DNA from 2 places in the Micromonospora sp. BQ11 genome. Region 2 is predicted to be linked to the other one. Evidence: riboswitches for the same ligand, from Rfam matches in the RefSeq annotation. Region 2 holds a riboswitch; the other holds the start of a gene.
What was found. Region 2 has a riboswitch for thiamine pyrophosphate ahead of thiE (thiamine phosphate synthase). Riboswitches for the same ligand answer to the same signal wherever they lie in the genome.
Positions count from the first base shown of each region.

Region 1 (5,447 bases), on a different contig from region 2:
CCCCCGGCAGGGCGACGGCGAACACCCGCAGCACGAGGCCGAGGGCGGTGAGCAGCACCCCGGAGGTGACCACCACCGGCCCGGCCTCGACCAGCACCCGACCGGAACGATCGGCCGCGAAGAGCACCAGCGTCACCACGATCCCGGCGGCGCTGAGCAGCAGGGGCCACGCCCGCCGGAGCAGCACCCGGGGGTGCACGCCGAACAGCGGCAGCACCGCCAGCTCCACGGCGATGGCGATCGCCGGAGCCACCGGGTCCAGGGTGGCGATGAGGACGATCGAGAAGACCAGGGCCGCCGCGAGCTTCGCCACCGGGTTGCGCCGGGCCAGCGGCGCGTCCGGCCGGGCGACCGGTCCGAAGTCCCCGATCACGGTCGCGTCCCGGGCCGCGCGTCGACCGGCGGGCGGTCCAGCAGGACCCTGCGGTCGGCCAGGGCGGCCACGAACTCCGCGTCGTGGGTGACGGTGACCAGGCCGTGCCCGGCGTCGCGCAGCTCGGCGAGGAGGTCGACCAGCTCCAGCCACGTCCGTCGGTCCTGGCCGAAGGTGGGTTCGTCGCAGACCAGCAGGCGGGGCGCGGTGGCCAGGGCCGTCGCCACGCTCAGCCGCCGCGCCTCACCACCGGAGAGGGTGTACGGGTTGGCGCCCGCGAGCTTCGTCAGCCGCAGCCGGTCCAGCAGCCCGTCCACCGTGGCCCGTACCTCCGGATCGGGACGGCCGGTGCGGCGGGGGCCCAGCGCCAGCTCGTCGAAGACGGTGCTCGTGACGAACTGGTGCTCCGGGTCCTGGAAGACCGAGCCGATCCGACGGGCCAGCGCCGGCGCGCGCCAGCGGTGCGGGGGAGTGCGGGCGTCGGCCCCGGCCAGCTCCGCCGTGGCGGCGACGCGACCGGTGCCCGGTTTCAGCAGCCCGCCGAGCAGCAGCGCGAGGGTGGACTTCCCGGCCCCGTTCGGGCCGAGGACGGCGAGCGCCTCGCCCGCGCGTACGGTCAGGTCGACGGCGGCCAGCCGGGGCGGCAGGCCGAGCCGTTCGGCGGCGAGCAGCGTCCCGCCCGCGGGCACGGTGGCCCGGCGGGGCGGTACGGGCCGGCCGGGCACCCAGACCCCGTCGGCGGCGAGCGCGTCGCCGTGTGTGCCGAAGACGGCCTCGGGGGTGCCGTCGACGCGCACGCCGCCGCCCGGCTGGAGCACGACCACCCGGTCGACCAGCGGCAGCGCCTCGGCGACCCGGTGCTCCACCAGGATCAACGTGGTGTCGGCGTCGACGGCCCGGGCCACCGCCTCCCGGACCAGCGCGGCACCGGCCGGGTCGAGGTTGGCGGTGGGCTCGTCGAGCAGCAGGAGCCCGGGGCGCAGGGCCAGCGCGCCGGCCAGGGCGAGACGCTGCTGCTCGCCGCCGGAGAGCGCGGCGGTGGGACGGTCCCGGTCGTACGGGAAGCCGACCCGGCGCAGCGCCTGGTCGACGCGCGGCCAGATCTCGGCGGCCGGTACGCCCCGGTTCTCCAGCCCGAACGCCACGTCGTCGCCGCAGCGGGCCATCACCAGCTGGGTCTCCGGGTCCTGAAAGACGATGCCGACCCGCTCCCGGTCCTTGCGCGGGTCCAGCCCGTCGATCTCGACGGTGCCCTCCTGCTCGCCGGAGTCCTCGGGCAGCAGGCCGGCGAGAGCCGCGAGCAGCGTGCTCTTGCCCGCCCCCGAGGGCCCGAGCAACAGCACCCGCTCCCCACGCTCCACCCGCAGGTCCGCTCCCCGCACCGCCCAGCGTTTCCGCCCGGCGTGCCGCCACCCGAACCCCCGCAGCTCCACCCGACCCACTACACCCACCCCCTCCGCCCACTGCTGTTGATCAAGAGGTTTGCGTCAGGACAACGGCTCCCGTTGACGCAAACCTCTTGATCAACGAGGGAGGGGGTGGGGTGGGTGGGGGTGGAGGTTAGATCAGTGCTCGGTCGCGGCCGGCGGGGAAGCGGTCCAGGACGCCGGTGTTGGCCAGGGCGCGCGTCAGGTACCAGGCGCCGGCGCCGGCGACGACCGTGGCGCTGAGCACGGTGATCACGAAGATCGGCACCCGGGCGCTCCACAGGTCGAGCGTCGTGTAGTACCGGGCCTGGTCGAAGATGGCCGCGGCCAGGCCGGCGAGGGCACCCGAGAGCAGGGCGGCCGGCAGGCGGAACGAGCGGTACCGGAAGGCGGCGAAGCCCAGCTCCGCGCCGAGGCCCTGGAACGCACCCTGGAGGATCGCCACGGCACCCCACTGGCTGCCCAGCAGCACCGAGATGAACGCGGCGAGGAACTCGCAGTAGAAGGCCGCCCCCGGCTTCCGGATGACGAGCCCGCCGAGCACGCCGGGCAGCAGCCAGATGCCGTAGATGACCGACTGGGCCGGCGGGAAGAACGCGAACGCGCCCTCGGTGGCGGCCCAGACAAGGTCCCAGGCCCAGAAGATGACGCCGAAGGCGACGGCGAGGACCGAGGCGACGACGATGTCGATCGTGCGCCAACGGGTGGTGTCGGTGGTGGTCATGCTGCGCTCCCAGTCCATGAGGTGAACCAGGAGAAGACGCACGCCGACGCCCGGATTGCCCGGACGGCGGCGCGGCTGGAGGTCGACCGAACTCCCTGCGCTGGCATTACCCAGATCAGGTTCGAGGGTCTGCGGGCGGTGCCCGCACTCTCAGCGCTGTGCGCTCCCCTGTCGGATGTGAAGTTGTCTCGTCGACGCTAACACCAGTGAAGATCATCGGGCAAAGTGATCTCTCCGCAGGTCATCCATCGACCGGGGCCGAGGTCGACCGGTATTCTCAGGCCGCCGGTCCCGCCACCCGGCAGAAGGACGCACACGTGACACCGGAAACCGAGGGCCCCGACCCGTCCCACGACGGCAGCGAGGCGCACCGCACAGGGATGGTCGGCCTGGCCGCACCGAACGCCCCGACCGGGACGCAGGGCGTACGCCCGGAGGAGTCGGCGGAGCGCGACGACGACGGCCCGCGCGGCGGGCTGGGCGGCCGGATCGGCTCGGTCGAGGTGCTCGCGGCACTGCTGGTGCTGCTGATCATCTTCCGGGAGCCGCTGGCCGGCCTCCTGTCCTCACCCCGACTCCAGACCTGGACCACCGTGTTCGTCTCGGTCATGGTCCAGGCGGTGCCCTTCCTCGTCTTCGGCGTGCTGCTCTCCGCGGTGATCGCCGTCTTCGTGCCCCGGTCGTTCTGGGCCCGGGCGCTGCCCCGCCATCCGGCCCTCGCGGTACCGGTGGCCAGCGCCGCGGGCGTGGTCCTGCCCGGCTGCGAGTGCGGCTCGGTGCCCATCGCCGGTTCGCTGATCCGGCGCGGCGTGACCCCGGCCGCCGCACTGGCCTTCCTGCTGGCCGCGCCGGCGATCAACCCGATCGTGCTCGCCGCCACCGCCGTCGCCTTCCCGAACAACCCGGAGATGGTCGTCGGCCGTGCGGTGGCCAGCCTCATCGTCGCCATGATCATGGGTTGGCTCTGGCTTCGCCTCGGCCGCGCCGACTGGATCCGGCTGCCCCGCCGTCCCGAGCTGGACGGTGGCCCGCGGGGCCTGGCGTTCTGGGCGGCGGTCCGACACGACGTCACCCACGCCGGTGGCTTCCTCGTGGTGGGCGCGATGGCCGCCGCCACCATCAACGTGTTGGTGCCCGAGCGGTGGTTGCAGACCCTCGCCGACAACCCGGTGCTGTCCGTGCTGGCCCTCGCCGTACTCGCCGTCCTGCTGTCCATCTGCTCGGAGGCGGACGCCTTCGTGGCGGCCTCGCTGTCGCAGTTCTCGCTCACGTCCCGGCTCGTCTTCCTGGTGGTGGGACCGATGGTCGACCTGAAACTGATCTCGATGCAGACCGGCGTCTTCGGCCGGCGGTTCGCGTCCCGTTTCGCGCCGACCACCTTCGTGGTGGCCGTCCTCGTCGCCGTCGGCGTCGGGGCGGTGCTGCTGTGAACCGGCAGGCGCAGGCCGTCGTCCTGCTGCTGCTCGGCGGCGCGGTGATCCGCGCCAGCCTCACCGACCTCTACCTGAACTACGTCAAGGAGGGGCTGCGTCCCTTCCTGGTCGCCGCCGGGATCGTCCTGGTCGTGGCCGCGATCATGACCCTCTGGTACGAGCTGCGCCCGGCCCGCCCCGCGTCGGTTCCGGCCGACGGCCCCGGCCTCGAAGGGCACGACGCACCCGGGCACGACGGGCACACCGACGACGACGGGCACGGCCACCACGAGCCGCGGGTCGGCTGGCTGCTGATCCTTCCCGTGCTCGGGCTGCTGCTGGTCGCCCCGCCGGCCCTCGGGTCGTACGCGGCTGGGCAGGCCGGCACCGCCCTGTCCAGCCAGCAGCAACCCTCGGACTACCCGCCGCTGCCCGAGGGCGACCCGGTGCGGGTGGGAGTGCTCGACTACGCCTCGCGGGCGCTGTTCGACAAGGGCACGTCCATCGGCGACCGGCGGGTGCTGATCACCGGTTTCGTCGCGAAGGGCCCGGACGGGCAGCCGATCCTCGCCCGGATCGTGCTCTCCTGCTGCGCCGCCGACGGGCGGCCGGTCAAGCTCGGCCTGACCGGCGACGTGCCCGCCGGTCTCCCCGACGACACCTGGGTCGAGGTGACCGGCCGGTACAGCGACCGGGTCGCCCCGGACCCGGTCAACGACGCGGAGATCCCGTACCTCGACGTGGAGTCGTGGAAGCAGGTGCCCGCCCCCAAGCGCCAGTACGAGTGAGGGCCGCCCCGCCTGGGTAGGCTGCCGATCATGCGGATCGAGGCCCGAGGACTGACCTTCGACGTACGCGCGGGTGGGCCGGAGGACGGCGCGCCCGTGCTCCTGCTGCACGGCTTCCCACAGCACTCCGGCGAGTGGGACGAGGTGGTGCCGGCCCTGCACGCCGCCGGCCTGCGCACGTACGCACTGGACCAGCGGGGTTACTCGCCGGGCGCGCGGCCGGAGGCCGTCGAGGCGTACGCGATGCCGGAGCTGACCGCCGACGCGGTGGCCGTGCTGGACGCCCTCGGCGTCGACGCGGCGCACGTGGTGGGGCACGACTGGGGTGCCGTGGTCGGCTGGGACCTCGCCGCCCGGCACCCCGACCGGGTCCGCACCCTGACGGCGGTGTCCGTGCCGCACCCCGCAGCCTTCGCCCACGCGCTGGCGAAGGACCCGCAGCAGAAGGCGCGCTCGGCGTACATCATGCTGTTCCGTCAGCCCGGCAGGGCGGAGAAGGCGCTGCTGGCGCTCAACGCCACCGGCCTGCGGCGGATGCTGCACGGCGTCGGCGACGACCGGCGGGTGGCCGCGTACGCCGACCCGATGCGCGAACCCGGCGCCCTCACCGCGGCGCTGAACTGGTACCGGGCGATGTCCCGCACCACGATGGCGTCCACCGGCCCGGTGTCGGTGCCGACCACCTACGTGTGGAGCGACCGGGACATCGCGGTGGGGCGGACC
Region 1 covers NZ_JBQHDB010000002.1:589,943-595,389, reverse strand. The annotation lists gene ACTMSW_RS06765 (energy-coupling factor transporter transmembrane component T family protein) at 1-370, opposite strand, end outside; gene ACTMSW_RS06760 (ABC transporter ATP-binding protein) at 370-1,815, opposite strand; gene ACTMSW_RS06755 (ECF transporter S component) at 1,934-2,524, opposite strand; TPP riboswitch at 2,599-2,704, opposite strand; gene ACTMSW_RS06750 (permease) at 2,905-3,954, shown strand; gene ACTMSW_RS06745 (TIGR03943 family putative permease subunit) at 3,951-4,724, shown strand; gene ACTMSW_RS06740 (alpha/beta fold hydrolase) at 4,755-5,447, shown strand, end outside.
Region 1: linked by a shared signal. The riboswitch ahead of ACTMSW_RS06755 (ECF transporter S component) and the one ahead of thiE (thiamine phosphate synthase) in region 2 are both predicted to bind thiamine pyrophosphate.

Region 2 (5,447 bases):
TCGCTCAAGCGGACCAGCCGAAGTGGTCCAGAGGGCCGCGTCCCGCGCCCAACTCCCAGTCCCGGGCGCCGGTCAGCGCCCGGGTGACGTACTCCTTGGCGGTGGTGACGGCGACCGGAACCGGATCGCCCAGCGCCAGCCGGACGGCGATCGCCGCCGAGAACGAGCACCCGGTCCCGTGGTTGTGCCGCGTCGGCACCCGGGACGCGCGGAGCACCGTCGTCGTGCCGCCGCCGCGCAGGACGTCGACCGCCTCACCGTCGGCGTCCACGTCGCCGCCGGTGACCACCACGAACGCCGGTCCGCCCGCGGCGAGGGCCTCCGCGGCGGCCACCATCTCCTCGACCGTGGTCACCGGGCGTCCGGTGAGGGCCGCGGCCTCCGCGCAGTTCGGCGTCGCCACCTCGGCGTACGGCAGGAGCCGCTCCACCGCCTCCACCACGCCGAGCGTGTGGCCGCTGGTGGCGACGAGCACCGGGTCGACGACGAGATGGGGCAGCCGCCTGTCCTTCGCGGCCTCGGCCACCGCGTCCGCAACGGCGGGGCTGCCCAGCATGCCGGTCTTGACCGCCCGGACGGTGAAGTCGACGAGCACGCTGTCCAGTTGGTCGGTGACCGTACGCGGAGGCAACGGCAGGACGGCGTCCACGCCCCGGGTGTTCTGCGCGGTCACGGCGGTGAGCACGCTGGTCCCGTACGCCCCGAGCGCGGCGAAGACCTTGAGGTCGGCCTGGATGCCGGCGCCCCCGCCGGAGTCCGAGCCGGCGATGGTGAGCACGGTCGTCGGTGTCACCGGTCCCCCTCGGTGGTCGCGGCGGCGGCCTGCAACGTGGCGGCGGCCTCGGCGGGGTCGTCGGCCCGCATGACCGCGCCGAGGATCGCCACGCCGACCGCCCCTGCCGCGACGCACTGCCGCACCTGGTCCGGGGACTCGACGCCACCCAGGGCCAGGACCGGGACCGGGCTGACCCGGATCAGATTGGCGAGCCCCGTCGGGCGCAGTGGTGGGCCGTAGCCGGGTTTGGTCGTCGTCGGGTAGACCGGCGAGAGGGTCGCGTAGTCCTCGGTGGTGAGCCGGGCGAGTTCCGCCTCGTCGTGGCAGGAGCGGCCGACCAGACCGAGGCGCGGCGGTGGGTACGGGCCGGCGGCGGGCAGGTGCACGGCGTCGGAGCCCAGCGGGTCCGGACCGGCGACGACCAGCGTGCCGCCCGCCTCGGCCAGGATCGCCCGCAGGTCGGCGGCGAGGGCGGCCCGCTCGACCCGGGGCAGGTCCTTCTCGCGCAGCACCACCCACCGCACTCCCCCGGCGACGGCCGCCGCCACCACCTCGGCGAGCGGCCGGCGCGCCAGCCGCCGATCGGTCAGCACGACGACGCCCGAGGGACGGCGGGAGGAGACGGAGCCGGGACGCGGGTCGAGGCGCGACGACGCCGTCACAGCTCCGGCCTTCCCTCGTCCGGCGTGGACGCGAGGGCGTGGAAGCGGCGCTCGATCCGCCCGGCACCGTACGCGAGGCGGCCGGCCTCGACCGCGTACCGCATTGCGGTGGCCATCGCCACCGGGTCGGCGGCCCGGGTCACCGCGCTGGCGAGCAGCACCGCGTCGCAGCCGAGCTCCATGGCGAGCGCCGCGTCGGAGGCGGTGCCGATGCCCGCGTCCAGGATCACCGGCACGTCGACGCTCTGCCGGATCAGCCGGATGTGGTGCGGATTGCTCACCCCCAGCCCGGAGCCGATCGGCGCGCCGGCCGGCATGACGGCGGCGCAGCCGACGTCGGCCAGCCGGCGGGCCAGGATCGGGTCGTCGGACGTGTACGGCAGCACGGTGAAGCCGTCCGCGACGAGTTCCTCGGCGGCACGCAGCAGCTCCACCCCGTCGGGCAGCAGCGTCCGCTCGTCGCCGATCACCTCCAGCTTCACCCAGTCGGTGTCGAACGCCTCCCGGGCCAGGTGGGCGACCTTGACGGCCTCGCCCGCCGTGTAGCAGCCGGCCGTGTTCGGCAGCAGGCGTACGCCGCAGCGGTCGAGCAGGTCGAGCAACCCGCCGGCGGTGCCGGGGGCGGTGTCGACGCGACGCAGGGCGAGGGTGACCAGCTCGGTGCCGGAGGCCCGGATCGCCTGCTCCAGGACGTGCAGGTTGGCGGCGCCGCCGGTGCCGAGGATGAGGCGCGACGTGAACGGGACGCCGCCGAGGTCCAGGGTCAGGGTCACCACGCTCACCCGCCCTGCGCGGCGCTGAGCACCTCGACGCGGTCGCCGTCGCGCAGCGCGGTCACCGGCCAGCCGGTCCGGGGCACCACTTCGCCGTTGACGGCGACCGCGAGGCCGCGCTGCTGGTCGGTGACGGCACGGACCAGGTCCGCCACGGTGGAGCCGCCGGGCAGGGTCCGGCCGGCACCGTTCACGGTCAGTTCCACGGGTGTCCCTCCTCGGTGGTGAACCGGTCCGGGGTGAACGGGGCCAGCAGCGGGTCGGCCACCCCGGTGGTGATCAGGTCGGCGATCAGGTCGGCGGTGACGGGGGTGAGCACGATGCCGTGGCGGTGGTGTCCGGTCGCCGCCAGCACGGCGGGCCGCCCGGGCAGCGGGCCGAGGATCGGGGCGTTGTCCGGTGTGCCGGGGCGCAGCCCGGCGACCGCCTCGACCAGGTCGTACTCGGCCAGCTCCGGTAGGAGGTCCACGGCGGCACGCAACAGGCGCAGCACCGCCCCGGCGGTGACCGTGGTGTCGGTGCGCTCCTCGACGGTCGCCCCGACCACCACCTCCCCGTCGGCGCGCGGGACGAGGTAGACGTGCTCGCCGTCGGCGTACCCCCGGATGACGTGCCGGAAGCCCGGCGCGGCGCCCCCGGGCGCGCGGAGCCGGAGCACCTGACCCTTCACCGGTCGGACCGGCAGCCCGGTCAGCGACGCGGCGCCGCAGCCGGCGGCGACCACTGTGACGCGAGCGTCCACCTCGGACAGGCGCGCGACGGCCGTGGCGGTGAGCGTCGCTCCGGCCCGCTCGGCGGCGGTACGCAGCGCCGGCACCAGGCGGCGCGGGTCGACCTGGTGGTCGGTGCCAGCGAGCGCGCCGCCACGCACTCGGGGGGCGAGGGCCGGCTCGCGGTCCCGCAGCTCCGAGGGGCGCAGCGGCGTCACCGGCAGTCCGAGCCCCTGCTGGAACGCCCACAGCCGCCGCGCCTCGGCCAGGTCGTCGGCGGTGAGCCCGACCAGCAGGGTGCCCTCGGTGCGGTAGCCGAGGTCGGCGCCGGTCGCCTCGGTCAGCTCGGCGGCGAACGCCGGCCAGCGGGCGGCGGAGGCGGTGAGCAGGCCGGTCAGCTCGTGCTCACCGAAGTACGCCTCGGCCACCGGCGCGAGCATCCCGGCGGCCACGTACGACGCCCCGGAACCGGGCGCCGGATCGTGCACGACGACGCGCAGCCCTCGCGAGGCACACCGCCAGGCGATCGCCAGCCCGACCGGCCCCGCCCCCACCACCGCCACATCCGGTGCAAGGAAGGGCCCCTTCTTAACGCCTGATGTATAGAAAGGGCCCCCGCTTAACACGTCAACGCCCCGAGCAGCTCCGCCGTGGCACGGGCGGGGTCGGCGGCTCCGGAGAGCGCGCCCACCACCGCCACCCCGTACGCGCCGGCGGCCCGCAGCTCGCGCACGTCCGCCGCCGTCACACCACCGATGGCGATCACCGGCACGGTGACCGCCTCGGCGACGGCGCGCACGCCGGCCACACCGATCGCCGGCGGCAGTCCGTCCTTGGTCCGGGTGGGTCGGAAGGGCCCCACGCCCAGGTAGCTCGCCCCGGCGGCGACCGCCTCGGTGGCGGCACCCGGCTCGCGGGCCGTCGCGCCGAGCACGGCGGCCGACCCGAGCACCCGCCGCGCCGCGCCGACCGGCAGGTCGTGCGCGCCGACGTGCCCACCGGCGGCGCCGACCGCGAGGGCCACGTGCAGGCGGTCGTTGACCAGGCAGGTCACGTCGTGGCGGGCGCAGAGCGCCACGACCCGGCGGGACAGGTCGTACGCCTCCCGGTCGGTGGCGTCGTCGCCGACCCGGACCTGGACGACCAGCTCGCCGCGGGCCACCGGCAGGGCGGCCCGCAGCACGGCGAGCGGGTCCCGTCCGGGTCGGGTGTCGGTGATCAGGTGCAGGCGTCCCAGGGACGGCACGGCAACACTCCTCCCTGCGCCGGCATTACCCGGATCAGGTTCGACGGTCGGGGGCTGTCAGCCCCCCTCTCAGCCCGGTACACCGGGCTCCCGTGGGTCACTTGCGGCTGTCACCGTACGACGGATCCTCGGATCCGCCAAGGGCGGGGGTACGGATTTCCCACCGACCGTCCGAAGGCGACGAGGGGGCGGCGGGTGAGCGTCCCGTCACGCCATGCTGTCCGGATGCCCTCCGCCGCCCGGGTTCCGCGCCGCCTCGCGTTCCTGCCGTTCCGGGCCGGCGCGGCCGTCGCCGAGGGTGTGGTGACCTGGTCGATGCTGCGCGCACCGGTGTGGCGCAGGCTCCTGCCGGACGTGTACGTGCACGTCGACGGCTATCGGGAGACCGACCATCGCATGTGGTGCGACGCGGTGGGCCTGGTGCTTCCGCCGGGCGGGGTGATCGCCGGACTCGGCGCCCTGTACCTCTGGGGCACCGACCTGCTGGGCCGGGCCGCCGGCAACACGCGGCACCGCCCGCCGGCAACGCGCGCACCAGGCCTCGCAACGCGTGCACCGCGCCGACCGCAAAGCGGCCGGGAACCGCGAGGTCTACCGGTCGAGTACGGCGCGCAGGGCCGCCAGGTCGTCGTCGCTGGGCTGCCAGGAACCGGCCGCCGCGTTGGCGCGTACCTGCTCGGGCGTGGTGGCGCCGGCGATCACCGACGTCACGGCCGGCTGGGCGGCGAGGCCACCGATCGCCACCTGGAGCATGGACAGGTCCCGGTCCGCCGCGTACGCCTCGATGGCCTCGATGGTGTCCCAGTCGGCGGCGGCGAGGCGGGCCGCGTACCGGCCGCCACCGGCGAGTCGGCTGCCGGCGGGCGGTGCCTGGTCCCGGCGGTACTTGCCGGTGAGCAGGCCGTTGGCCAGCGGGAAGAACGGCAGCATGCCGAGGCCGAAGCGCTCGCAGGCGGGGATCACCTCGGCCTCCACGCTCCGCTCCAGCAGCGAGTAGTGGTTCTGTGCGGAGACGAACCGGGTCCGGCCCTGGGACGACGCCGTCCAGTCGGCGTCGGCGATCTGCCAGCCGGCGAAGTTGGAGTTGCCCAGGTAGCGGACCTTGCCGGCGCGGACCAGGTCGTCCAGAGCCGCCAGCGTCTCGTCGATCGGGGTGTCCGGGTCGGGCTCGTGCATCTGGTACAGGTCGATGTGGTCGGTGCCGAGCCGGCGCAGCGACGCCTCCACCGCCCGCGCGATGTAGCGCCGGGCGCCCCGGGCGCCGAAGTCGGGCCCGTTGAG
Region 2 covers NZ_JBQHDB010000006.1:374,248-379,694, reverse strand. The annotation lists gene thiD (bifunctional hydroxymethylpyrimidine kinase/phosphomethylpyrimidine kinase) at 5-793, opposite strand; gene ACTMSW_RS16105 (thiamine phosphate synthase) at 790-1,437, opposite strand; gene ACTMSW_RS16100 (thiazole synthase) at 1,434-2,204, opposite strand; gene thiS (sulfur carrier protein ThiS) at 2,216-2,416, opposite strand; gene thiO (glycine oxidase ThiO) at 2,407-3,546, opposite strand; gene thiE (thiamine phosphate synthase) at 3,540-4,166, opposite strand; TPP riboswitch at 4,161-4,269, opposite strand; gene ACTMSW_RS16080 (aldo/keto reductase) at 4,758-5,447, opposite strand, start outside.